DNA from 3 places in the Arthrobacter sp. zg-Y877 genome. Region 2 is predicted to be linked to each of the others. Evidence: riboswitches for the same ligand, from Rfam matches in the RefSeq annotation. Region 2 holds a riboswitch; each other region holds the start of a gene.

Region 1 (4,204 bases), on a different contig from region 2:
ATTGCTGGACGCCATGCCTCCGGTGATCGCGGAGCTGAATTAGCGCAGGCCTGTATCCCCGCCGGATGCCCCATAGCTCCGGGATGGCCCATATCCTGAGGGTATGACTGCGAACGAATACCGGACCGGACCGGCGGGGCGTCCACCGGCGTCGATACCGTGGCTTTCCTACCGCTTCACCCGGCGGGATGCCGTGGCGGCCGGATTCTATGTCCTGTTCCTGCTGGTCTTGAGTTTCGCACCGGGGCTCATTTTCCCGGTGCTGGTGATGGTGGTTCCGGATCCCCTCACCGCCTCCTACGTCCTGAACCTGGGCTTCTACGCAGTTGCCGGCCTTTTGGCCTTCCTTGCGGCCCGCCCGTATGTGGTGCGGGAAACGAAGATCCTGGCCACCCGCCCGGTGCTGACGCTGTCTCTGATTCCCGCGGGCGTCATCATCATGCTCATCGCCACCATGGCCGCTGTCCTGGTGACAGGGGATGTCCAGACCGCAGCGAACCAGGAAGCGGTCCAGGGGTTTGTCGGGTCCGTCTCGCCCTGGCTGATCATTCCCCTGATCGTGGTGCTGGCGCCCTTTGTGGAGGAGTACATCTTCCGGCACCTGCTGATCGGCAAGCTCAGCCGGTACTGGAATATCTGGGCCTGCGGCATCCTGTCGGTCCTGTTGTTCGCGTCCATCCACGTCGTGGGCAAGGAATCCCTCACCCTGCCGGTCCTGGTGCCTTACCTGGCGATGGGTGCCACCCTGGTCGGCCTCTATGTCTGGGCGGGCAACAACTTCATGCTGTCCTACGGGGTGCACGCGGCGAAGAACCTCCTGGGGGTGCTGGTGATGTACGCGGTCCCGCCGGAGCTGCTTCAGCAGTAGCCGGGCCTCGCCGCCGGAGAAGTGGGTGCCTGAGCACTGCGGTAGCATCGCCACCAACCGGTCAATAATCCGGCAACAATGGGGGACAACATGGCAATCGGCTCGGCGTTTGGAATTTTGTATCTGCTCGCGGTTATCGGGGTTTCAGTCCTGGTGGTGTGGGCGCTGGTGTTGGTGATTATCTTCCTGCGGCTGCGCATCGCCCAGCTTCGTGGCGTGCCCGGCGAAACCGGAGAACCCCTGTAGCACCGAGCCGCCCCGGCATCCGGATGCCGGGGCGGTACGGCAGCTAGGAGCCGGCCTTTTCGATCTGCTCAGTTTCCGGTGCCCGCACCAGGGAGCCGTTGCATGGAACCACCCGCTCCGGCCGGGCTAAGTAGAAAAAAGAACTCCGCGCACCGGACTCGAAGCCGCCGGGCACCATCAGCGTGGAATAGCGCTGGCACCACTGCGGGGTGTCGACGGCGGCCGCCAGTGCGGTGGCAACGGCCGGAACGTTGTGGAACCACATCAGGTGCTGGATTCCTTCGGACACCAGGTAAATGAGGTCCAGCTGCGGATCGGCCGTGGCTTCGACGTCCGACCACTGCTCCCAGCCCTCGAGACGGCGGCCGTGGATCCAATGGATGTTGTGCCCCGGCGCGAAGCCGCTGCAGTTGCTGAGACCGGATTTGCTGACACTGGAAATGCTCACAGTGGGTTCCTTTTCAGGTTGTCCTTGCCTGCAACGGACGAAGCAGGCCGCTTCGTCATCCGAACCACCCGCCGAACAGTGGGGTTGGTGTGGGGCCAGTCGGAGCTTTTATGCCCGGTTTCCCGGGCGGAGGCCACATCTCGTGAAGCTGAAAACTACTTTAGCGGAGGCCGCCGACATTTCGACAGGGGCCATTCCCGGGTGTGCGGCGGTGAGCGTTCCGGTGGGTGCGCCGGGCGGACCGGAACGGCGGCAACGAAAACTTCCGCTCGCAGAGCTCGCGAAAGTTATTAAAGCCGCCTAACCCGGCCCGTCCGGCGCCATAGTCCGCAGCTCGCCTTCCGTCCGCGGAAGGTCCCGGGGCCGAATACCCTCGCACACTCCCCACCAGAGGTGGGCCCGAAGGATGCGACAGCCGGGATGAGGCTCCGCTCCTCACCATCCGGGGCATTGCGGAAGGTGACGGACGCACGAAGGCGCCGGGAGGAGACGGACCCACGAAGGGGTTTGGCAGGAGTCGACGCACGCCCAAGGCGGGGCGGGAAGCAGCGGACCCACGAAGGGCTTGGCGGACGGTGACGGACGCACGAAGGGGTCTGGGGGAGGCGGCTTTAATATTCTCCGCGAGCTCTGCGAGCGGGGAATTTCGTTGCCGCCGGATCCAGGCCCCGAAGGTGCCAAGGTTCCAGCCCGCTGGGGTGGGCACCCCAGGGACCTACCGGCGACTTACCGCCAGCCGGCCCCCGGGGCGACGAGCTTGACGATGCTTTCCAGCAGCTGCGCGTTGTAGTCCACGCCGAGCTGGTTCGGCACGGTCACCAGGACCGTGTCCGCTTCCTGAACGGCGGCATCTGCAGCCAGCTCCGCGGCGATGACGTCCGGTTCACCGATGTAGCTCTTGCCGAACCGGGCCAGGCCGCCGTCGAGGTGGCCCACCTGGTCGCGGCCTTCGGCCTGGGCGCGGAGTCCGAAGTACCGCCGGTCCGCCTCGGTCACCAGGGGAATGATGCTGCGGCTGACGGACACACGCGGTGTGCCCTGATGCCCGGCGTCGGCCCACGCCTGCCGGTACACGGCGATCTGCTCGGCCTGCAGCTGATCGAACGGCACACCGGTGTCTTCGGTGAGGAGGGTGGAGCTCATGAGGTTCATGCCCTGCTCTCCGGTCCATTTGGCGGTGGCCCGGGTGCCGGACCCCCACCAGATGCGGTCGGGGAGACCGGGGGAGAGGGGGTCGACGGCCATGGCGCCGGTGCTGCCGGTCATGGCCGGATCGGCCTGCGCCACACCTGCTCCGGCTATGGCGGCCCGGAAGACTTCCGTGTGCTGCCGGGCCATCTCGGCGTCGGAGGAATCCGGGCCGGGAACGTAGCCGAAGGACTCATAGCCGCGCAGGGCCGGCTCGGGGGATCCCCGGCTGATGCCCAGCTGCAGCCGTCCGGCGCTGATCAGATCGGTGGCTGCAGCATCTTCGGCCATTCCGATCGGATTCATGTAACGCATGTCGATCACGCCGGTGCCCAGCTCGATCCGGCTGGTCCGGGCGGCCATAGCCGCGAGCAGTGGGAACGGTGCGGAGAACTGCGGTGCGAAGTGGTGGACCCGCAGATAGGCACCATCCACCCCGACCTCCTCCGCAGCGACGGTCAACTCAACCTGCTGACGCAGTGCGTCCCCCGCTGAAGGGGTCAGCGACCCAATCGCATTCCGGTAATGTCCGAAGGACAGGAACCCTATTTTCTTCATATCAGCTCCAGCGCCGGAGCGGTCGGCAGTATTCCCGCTCACATGCAGGACAGCGAAAGGAAGCAGCTCCAATGCACATCACCATAATCCCGGGCTACCAGGGCTCACCGCCGGAGCAGTGGCAAAGCCGCTGGGAGGCAGAGCTGCCCGATGCCACCCGCATCTCGCCGTCGTCGTGGGACGAACCCGATCTGGAGGACTGGATGGCCGCCCTGGACCGGTCCGCCGGAGCGCGGAACGGGCAGACGGTCCTCGTTGCGCACAGCCTCGGCTGCCTGGCCGCAGTGGAATGGCTGCATCGGAACCCCGACGGCGCCCGCGGCGCGTTCCTGGTCAGCCCGCCGGATCCCGTTGCTGCCTCCTTCCCGCAAGTTGTTGAAACATTCCGGAATCCGCGGATGGAGGAACTGCCCGTTCCCGGCCTGCTGATTGCCAGCCAGAGCGACCCCTATTGCGCCCTGCCCGCGGCACGGAGCATGGCCGCAGCCTGGAACGTGCCCGTCATCGATGCCGGCGAGGTGGCCCACATCAACGAAAAGAGCGGTGTGGGGTCCTGGCAGCAGGGCCGCGACCTGTTCACCGCCTTCACCGCAGGGCTGGGGGAACGGCCCGCAATCGGATAAGAATGGGCACATGGATCTTCCGGTGATGCCTCCGATTGCCCCGATGCTGGCCAAATCCGTCAGCGCCCTGCCCCGCGGGGACTACCTCTACGAACCAAAGTGGGACGGGTTCCGGTCCATCATTTTCCGGGACGGCGACGACGTCGAAATCGGCTCCCGGAACGAAAAGCCGATGACACGGTACTTCCCGGAACTCGTCGACGCCCTCCGCACGAATCTTCCCGAGCGGTGCGTGGTGGACGGCGAAATCGTGATGGTGGCCCCGGACGGAAA
Region 2 (4,204 bases):
CGCCAGCCGCGCCTCCGCCCGGACCGAGTCGCGGATGGTGACGAACGGAAACCTCGACCCCCAGGGCAGTCCGTCCGGGTCCGGTGATGCCGGACCGGTGGATCCGTAGCACCCCCCGAGCATGTTGACCGAGACCACGAAGTACCGGTTGGTGTCCACGGTCCGCCCCGGGCCCACGAGCTCCTCCCACCAGCCCGGCTCGCCGCTGCTCCCCCGCGCCACATGGCTGCTTCCGGTCAGGGCATGCGGAACCAGGACCGCATTGCCCGCCTCCGGGTTCAGCTGGCCCCACGTCTCGTAGGCGAGGACGACGTCGGGCAGGTACCCGCCGGTTTCCAGCTCCAGTCCCCCTATGGAGGCATACTGCAGCACCCCGTCCTTAGCGGTGGGGTGCTGCAGCGGTGGCACCTGCAGGGACTTGCCCTGGGGTGCCGGGTTCCGGGTCACGGAGCCTACGCTCCCTTGGCAGCCCGGAACCCGGCGTCGAGGTCCGCGAGGATGTCGTCGATATGTTCGACGCCCACGGAGAGGCGGACCAGCCCCGGACTGACACCGGCCGCCAGCTGCGCTTCAGCTCCGAGCTGGCTGTGCGTGGTGGATGCCGGGTGGATCACCAGGGAGCGCACGTCGCCCACATTGGCCACGTGCGAGTGCAGTTCCAGTCCGTCGACGAAGCGTTTGCCGGCGTCTATGCCGCCCTCGATTTCGAAGGAGACAATGGCGCCGGTACCGCGCGGACCGTAGGTGCGGCCGCGGTCAAACCACGGACTGGACTCCAGGCCCGCGTACGCCACGGACACGACGTCGTCGTGCTGTTCCAGCCAGTTCGCTACGGCGACGGCGTTGGATACGTGCCGTTCGATCCGCAGGCTCAGGGTTTCCAGGCCCTGCGCGATCAGGAAGGCGTTGAAGGGCGACACCGCGGATCCGAGGTCGCGCAGCAGCTGGACGCGTGCCTTGAGGATGAACGCGAGGTTCGCCCCCAGCGCTCCGTTGACGCCCAGGTCCCGGGCGTAGACGAGCCCGTTGTAGCTTTCATCGGGCGTGTTGAAGCCGGGGAACTTCTCCGGATCGGCAGCGAAATCGAAGTTGCCCGAATCCACGATCACGCCGGCAATGGCGGTTCCGTGTCCGCCGAGGTACTTGGTGGCCGAGTGGACCACAATGTCGGCGCCCCACTCGATCGGGCGGATCAGGTACGGCGTGGACAGCGTGTTGTCCACGATCAGCGGAATGCCCGCGTCATGGGCCACGGCACTGATGCCTTCCAGGTCCAGGACATCCTGCCGGGGGTTGGAAACCACCTCGCCGAAGAACGCCTTGGTGTTGGGCCGGACGGCGTCGCGCCACTGGTCCAGGTTGTCCGGGTCCTGCACGAAGGTGGTTTCAATACCGAACCGCTTCAGGGTGTGCTTCAGCAGGTTGTAGGTGCCGCCGTAGAGGCTGGGGCTGGCGACCACATGGTCGCCCGCCTGCGCCACGTTCAGCAGCGCGAAGGTTTCCGCCGCCTGTCCGGAAGCCAGCAGCAGGGCGCCGACGCCGCCCTCCAGCGACGCGATCCGGTTTTCCACCGCTTCCTGGGTGGGGTTTCCGATCCGGGTGTAAATGGGTTCCAGTTCGGCCAGCGCAAACCGGTTGGCTGCGGCTTCGGCACTGGGGAAAACGAAGGACGTTGTCTGGTAGATGGGCAGGGCACGTGCGCCGGTGACGGCGTCGGGCTCCTGGCCTACGTGGATCTGGCGGGTTTCAAATGACCAATCTGCACTCATGATGCTCCCTCAAACCAGGGGCCGCACAACGCCGCCGGGGTGCATCCGGGTACGCCGGATATCCGGTGGGGTCGTGGGACCCGCGCTTGCCGGACGCCCGTTTGGCGTACGGCCAGGTCTTCACCCGGGGCACCCCACCGCGGTTGGAGGGTTGCCGGCCAGCAAGCCGGGGCTATCTGCTGGCACTCATGACCTGCACCAATGGAAACCGATCTAGCGGCGTTCTGCAAGCTCTGTGACGGACCATGAAAAACCCGTCGCTACGGTGGTGGTTTGGCGCGGGAGAGGGAAAAAATCCGCACTTAGGCATCCCTTGGTCGAGACGGGTATCACAACGTGCCACAATGGGCCGCATGCGCTTGGACCATGTTTCTTATGCCTGTGAATCCGACGGTCTTCTGGCCACCACAGAGAGGATTGCCGCTGCTCTCGGTGCCGACTTCGTGAAGGGTGGCGTCCACCCCCGGTTCGGTACCCGCAATATGATCCTGCCCCTGGCCAACAACCAGTACGTCGAGGTGGTGGAGGTACTGAACCACCCGGCGTCGGACAAGGCTCCCTTCGGGCAGGCCGTGCGCCAGCGCTCCGAATGCGGTGGCGGCTGGATGGGCTGGTGTGTTGCCGTGGACGATCTCTCCCCCTTCGAGGAACGCCTGGGCCGGTCCTCCGTGCCGGGCAACCGCAAGTTCCCCGATGGCCAGGAGCTCACCTGGCGGCAGATCGGCATCAACGGTCTCATCGCTGACCCGCAGGTGCCCTACCTGCTGCGCTGGGATGACAACACCGAGGAACTGCACCCCTCCAACGCGATCCCCGGCATGCCCGGCTCGGTGAAGCTGAAGTCGCTGACCATCGCCGGATCCGCTGCACGCGTCACAGACTGGCTCGGCCATCCGGTGGAGAAGCCGCTGGAGAACGTGGACGTCACCTGGATTGCCCCTGCCGGTACGCCGGGCATCATGTCGGTCACCTTCGACACCGCGAACGGTCCCGTCGAGATCTAGTTCTGGGTTCTGCTGCCGGTTTCGTTTCCTGCTGCCGTTTTGGGAAATCCCTGCGCTGCGGCGTGGCAGCAGTTTCCCAAACCGGTCGATTTCTCCGGAACCGGTCAGGTTTTCCACATGAAGGTAGTCCACCCTCCCGGTCCGACCTCGGGTTCTCCAGCCTGAGCGAATGAAACCTGAACTGCTTTTCGCGTCCGACGCGGAGTTGTACGGTTCCGGACGGCGTTCCCTGGCGCTGCGGTGCCGGGCGGGCGAGCTGATCCGCCTGCGCAGCGGGATCTACGTCCGCTCGGACGTGTGGCGGCAGCTACCTCGTTGGGAACAGAATCTGGTCCGGGTGCGGGCCACCGCGGAGCAGGTGCCGGGACAACGTGTGCTCATTCAACAATCAGCAGCCACCATTTGGGGACTGCCGGTGATCGGCACAGGTTCCGAAGTGTTGCTGCTGGCATCCGCTGCCTCCCACGGCCGACGCCGGGGAGACCTCCGCTGGAGCGCGCGCCGGCTGTTGGAACCCTTGGAGGTCGTGGACGGGTTGACACTAACTTCCAGGGCCCAGACGGTCCTGGACATGGCTGCCTATTTGGACTTTGAGCGCGCAGTTCCGGCCATGGACCGTGTGATGAACCCGGACCCCCTCCGCGGCCTTCCCGGGCTGAAGAAAGAAAACCTGAGGGAACTAGCCGGGAACCTGCCCGACCAGGCCAAACGGCTGCGGGCCCGACGGGTTGTCGACTTTGCAGATGCACGTTCTGAGTCGGCCGGTGAGTCATATTCCCGTGCCGTCCTGCACCGGCTGGGGTTTCCAGCTCCCGAGCTGCAACATGAATTCAGGACACCTGCGGGGCGTTTCCGCACGGATTTTTACTGGGCGGAACACGACCTTGTGGGTGAATTCGACGGTGCCGTGAAATACGGCGCAAACGTGTCCACGATTAAACCTTCGTGGGAGACGCTTACGCAGGAAAAACGCCGGGAAGACGCCATCCGGGCCACCGGTACGGTCGTGGTCCGCTGGTCCTGGAACGACATCGGCAGGCCGGGTGAACATCCGGAGAGTCTGACAAGGAAAATGCTCGGTGCCGGGCTGCTCCGAAGCCGCCGCCACGGGTGATTTCTCTACCACTTCGGGATTCTGCTGCCGGTTTGGGAAATCCCTGCGCTGCGGCGTGGCAGCTGTTTCCCAAACCGTACGATTTCCACAAACCGCAGGCAAAATGGCAGCAAAACCCTCAGCGCCGCGCAGCCCGGATGAGCCGGGCATTGATCCGGCGCACCAGCGCCGCATCAATCTTCACCACCCGGCGGTCATAGGTGAGCAGGCCGTTCACCTCGTCCTCGACGTCGGTGAGCTGGGTGTAAACCGTTGCAGCCAGCCCGCCCGCAACGGCCGGTTCGATCTGCCGCCGGTGCAGCCGCTCGTAGGCCCGG
Region 3 (4,204 bases), on a different contig from region 2:
CTACGGCATGCAGGGCATCCTGCTGTACTACATGTACTACAGCACCACCGACGGCGGCCTCGGCATCGACGAAGCCATCGCCGTCTCCCTGGTCGGTGCGTATGGCGGTGGCGTGTACCTCTCCACCATCCTCGGTGCATGGCTGGCGGACCGCGTCTTCGGCGCCGAACGGGTGCTGTTCTACGCCGCCGCACTGGTCATGCTGGGCCACATTTCCCTGGCCGTGCTTCCCGGCGCCGTCGGACTGGCCGCAGGCCTGATCCTGATCGCCCTGGGTTCCGGCGGCGTCAAGGCCAATGCGACATCGCTCGTCGGCACCTTGTACGACGAGAAGGACCAGCGGCGCGACGCCGGCTTCTCCATCTTCTACATGGGCATCAACATCGGTGCCCTGATCGGCCCGATCCTGACCGGTCTGGCCTGGACCGAGTACGGCTTCCACTACGGCTTCGGCCTGGCCGCCATCGGCATGGCCATCGGTCTGGTGCAGTACGGCGTAACCCGCAAGAACCTGCCCGAATCCGCACATCATGTAGCCAACCCGCTCCCGAAGCAGCAGTACATGAAGGTCGGGCTCATTGCCGTGGCCGGTCTGGTTGTTATTGCGCTGGCCGTTGTCTTCAACATCCTGACCGCCAAGAACCTCGCCGTGGTCATGGCGGCCGTGGCCATCGTGGCTTCCGTCGCCTACTTCGTCATCATCCTCAGCAGCAAGAAGGTGAACCAGGTGGAACGCCGCCGGGTGTACTCCTTCATGCCGCTCTTTATTGCCAGCGCTGCGTTCTGGGCCTTGTTCCAGCAGCAGTTCACGGTGGTTGCCATGTACGCGGACACCTCCCTGAACCGCAGCATCTTCGGCTGGGAAATGCCGCCGAGCTGGGTGCAGTCCATTAACCCGGTCTTCATCATCATCTTCGCCGCGGTCTTCGCCGGTGTGTGGACCAAGATGGGCGACCGCCAGCCGTCCTCCCCGCTGAAGTTCGCCATGGGCCTGGCCGTGATGGGCCTCGCCTTCCTGGCCTTCATTCCGTTCTCCGGAGGTGCCCCGAACAGCACCCCGCTGCTGGCCATGGCCGGCATCCTGCTGCTGTTCACCTTCGCCGAACTGTTCCTGTCCCCGATCGGCCTGTCGGTGGCAACCAAGCTGGCTCCGGAAGTCTTCCGGACCCAGATGGTGGCCCTGTTCTTCCTGTCCGTCTCCCTGGGCACCACCCTGGCCGGCTGGCTGGCACAGTTCTACGATCCCGCAACCGAGGTCAGCTACTTCACCTTCAGCGGCGTCACCGCAATCATCCTGGGCATTGCCCTGGCTGCGGCGACACCGTCGATCAAGAAGCTCATGGGCGGCGTGCGCTAGCAGCACCCCGCACCACTGCAGCAGGGACGGCGGCACCGGAACTCTCCGGTGCCGCCGTCCTTTTTTGTGTCCGCTTGTGTCCGCAGACATGCTTGGCTGTGCCCCGGAACGTGGTTAGGATGGGTCCCAGCTTCAGGAGACACGGCCGCCAAGCTCCGACTTGGCCGTGCACCAACCCCATGCTTCGCGGGTGGTTCGGATGACGAAGCGGCCTGCACCGCCCTTCCGGGCGTCCGGTGCCGGCAAGAGCACTGCTTCCCAAGGATGACTGCCATGCGCAAAAGCACTGACCGCATTTTGACCACCCACGCCGGTTCCCTTCCCCGTACTCCTGAACTGCTGGCCGCGAATGCGGCACGCGAAGCCGATCCCGCAGACACCGGGGGTTACGCGGAGCTACTGCAGGCCGCCGTCGCCGACCTGGTGGCCCGCCAACTGAAGGCCGGCATCGATATTCCGAACGACGGCGAATACGGCCACGCGATGTCCGCCGACGTCGACTACGGGGCCTGGTGGTCCTATTCCTTCTCCCGGCTCGCCGGCCTGAGCGTGGCCGAAACGGGAATCTGGGACATGGAGCCGCACCGCTCCGAACCGGGCAGTGTGGTCCTCACCAGCTTCGGCGACCGCCGCGACCGGCAACGCTTCTCCGCGGCCTACTCCGACCCGTCCTCGGGCATCACCACGGGCGCGCAGAAGGTCTTCCCGAAGGTCACGGGCCCGGTGGAATACACCGGGTACGACGCCGTGGCGAACGACATTGCCAACCTCAAGGCGGGATTGGCGTCGGCGGGGCTGACGGAAGGCTTCCTGGCGTCACTGTCCCCCGGGTCCTGTTCCCGGATTGCCAACGAGTACTACGCCACCGAGGAAGAGTTCATTTTCGCGTGTGCGGACGCCATGCGCGAGGAATACCTGGCCATTGCCGACGCCGGGCTGATTGTCCAGATCGATGACCCGTCCATCGCGGAGAACTGGGACCAGATCAATCCCGAACCGTCCGTCGAGGACTACCTCAGGTTCACGCAGGTCCGTGTGGAGGCCCTGAACTACGCCCTGCGCGGCATCCCGGAGGAACAGGTCCGGTTCCACCTATGCTGGGGCTCCTGGCACGGGCCGCACACCACGGACATCGAGTTCCGGCATCTGGTGGACACCCTGCTGCGGATCAACGCGGGCGGCTACAGCTTTGAAGCCGGAAACGTGCGGCACGAGCACGAATGGCGGGTCTGGGAGGACACCAAACTGCCGGACGGCAAGGTCATCCTCCCCGGCGTCGTCTCCCATGCCACCAACGTGGTGGAGCATCCGGAACTGGTGGCGAACCGGATCGAGCGTTTCGCCGGGCTGGTGGGACGGGAAAACATCATTGCCTCCACTGACTGCGGGCTGGGCGGACGGGTGCATCCCCAGATCGCGGCCGCCAAACTCGAGGCCCTGGGCGAGGGTGCCCGGCTGGCAAGCAGCCGGCTCTGGTAACCCAACAGCGGTGCCGCCGGCCCGCTCGTGCGGCGGAAAAGCCCTTTCCGCGGCGTGCGGAACCAGCCTCGTCAGCGGTCCAGCCCGGCACTGACCAGCACGAGCATCCCGCTCACGGCGGCCAGGGCGCCCAGCGCGCAGATGGTGTTGAACGCCGCCGCTCCGAGCTGCCGCCGGCCCCGGGCGAAGAGGATACCGGCAGTAATCCACGCCGCGGCCAGGACCAGGACGGCCAAGGGGCCGGCGGCGAAACCCGCAGTGTTTTCCGCCCAGCTGGGCAGCCGGAACGCTGCCCGCTGCGTCCAGAAAAACCACAACACCGGGGCGGCGCAGAGGTAAAGCACGTTAAAACCCACCATGAGCGCCCGGGTGCCGCGGCGCAGGCCCTGCGGCACACGCTCCCGTGCTGGACCAAAACCGCCTGAAACAGCCACTATGCTCTTCCCCCTGACACTCCCTGGCTTCCCGCCGCCAAGACTTCGGGATAGAGCCTAAGGCCCCCGGCCCCGGTTTCCCTGCAGGGCCGTGTCTGCCGTCTGCGCCGTTTCTTTGGCATGCTTAGGGGTATGTCTAATCGTGCCGGCCAGCGTGCCGAACCTTCCGACCTTGTAGATCTCACTGCGCTTTTGGACGCCTATTACGACGTCGTCCCGGATCCAGCCAACGTTGCACAGCGCGTGGCGTTCGGAACCTCCGGGCACCGGGGCTCCTCCCTCAACGGTGCCTTCAATGAGCAGCACATTGCCGCCATTACCCAGGCGATCGTGGAGTACCGCACGTCGGCGGGCATCACCGGACCGCTGTTCATGGGCAAGGACACGCATGCACTGTCCGAACCGGCACAGAACACGGCACTTGAGGTCCTGGCCGCCAACGGCGTGAACGTACAGATCGACGCGCGCAACGGGTTCACGCCCACCCCCGCCGTCAGCCACGCCATCCTCCGGCACAATGCCACCCGGACCGAGCAGGCCGACGGCATTGTTGTCACCCCGTCACACAACCCGCCCGCGGACGGCGGCTTCAAGTACAACCCGCCCACCGGCGGGCCGGCCGGTTCCGATATCACCAACTGGATTGCGGACCGCGCCAACGAGCTGCTGGAAAACGGCCTGGCCGGCGTCCGCCGCATCCCCCTCGGCGAAGCGCGCCTGGCGGACTCGGTGGGCACCTATGACTTCCTGGCGCACTATGTGGAAGACCTCCCCGCGGTCCTGAACCTCGACGCCATCCGCAGTGCAGGGCTCCACATCGGCGCCGATCCCCTGGGCGGTGCCTCCGTGGACTACTGGGGCGCCATCGCCGAGCGGCACCACCTGAACCTGACCGTGGTCAACCCCAACGTGGACCCGCAGTGGGCCTTCATGA

Evidence for each region. Region 2 has a riboswitch for S-adenosylmethionine ahead of QNO03_RS08215 (bifunctional o-acetylhomoserine/o-acetylserine sulfhydrylase). Riboswitches for the same ligand answer to the same signal wherever they lie in the genome.
Region 1: it holds a riboswitch for S-adenosylmethionine, as region 2 does, so the genes downstream of both, QNO03_RS06810 (hypothetical protein) here and QNO03_RS08215 (bifunctional o-acetylhomoserine/o-acetylserine sulfhydrylase) in region 2, are expected to answer to the same signal.
Region 3: it holds a riboswitch for S-adenosylmethionine, as region 2 does, so the genes downstream of both, QNO03_RS11425 (cobalamin-independent methionine synthase II family protein) here and QNO03_RS08215 (bifunctional o-acetylhomoserine/o-acetylserine sulfhydrylase) in region 2, are expected to answer to the same signal.

Annotation. Positions count from the first base shown of each region.
Region 1 covers NZ_JAUCPU010000002.1:571,423-575,626, reverse strand. Annotated here, with positions in the region: gene QNO03_RS06825 (NAD(P)H-hydrate dehydratase) at 1-43, shown strand, start outside; gene QNO03_RS06820 (CPBP family intramembrane glutamic endopeptidase) at 104-868, shown strand; gene QNO03_RS06815 (hypothetical protein) at 959-1,114, shown strand; gene QNO03_RS06810 (hypothetical protein) at 1,158-1,562, opposite strand; SAM riboswitch class IV at 1,578-1,710, opposite strand; gene QNO03_RS06805 (LLM class flavin-dependent oxidoreductase) at 2,289-3,308, opposite strand; gene QNO03_RS06800 (RBBP9/YdeN family alpha/beta hydrolase) at 3,380-3,931, shown strand; gene QNO03_RS06795 (ATP-dependent DNA ligase) at 3,942-4,204, shown strand, end outside.
Region 2 covers NZ_JAUCPU010000003.1:153,088-157,291, forward strand. Annotated here, with positions in the region: gene metX (homoserine O-acetyltransferase MetX) at 1-414, opposite strand, end outside; gene QNO03_RS08215 (bifunctional o-acetylhomoserine/o-acetylserine sulfhydrylase) at 453-1,769, opposite strand; SAM riboswitch class IV at 1,847-1,963, opposite strand; gene QNO03_RS08220 (VOC family protein) at 2,123-2,773, shown strand; gene QNO03_RS08225 (hypothetical protein) at 2,943-3,887, shown strand; gene QNO03_RS08230 (glycoside hydrolase family 2 protein) at 4,006-4,204, opposite strand, start outside.
Region 3 covers NZ_JAUCPU010000007.1:124,215-128,418, forward strand. Annotated here, with positions in the region: gene QNO03_RS11420 (peptide MFS transporter) at 1-1,357, shown strand, start outside; SAM riboswitch class IV at 1,488-1,612, shown strand; gene QNO03_RS11425 (cobalamin-independent methionine synthase II family protein) at 1,631-2,836, shown strand; gene QNO03_RS11430 (hypothetical protein) at 2,908-3,270, opposite strand; gene pgm (phosphoglucomutase (alpha-D-glucose-1,6-bisphosphate-dependent)) at 3,403-4,204, shown strand, end outside.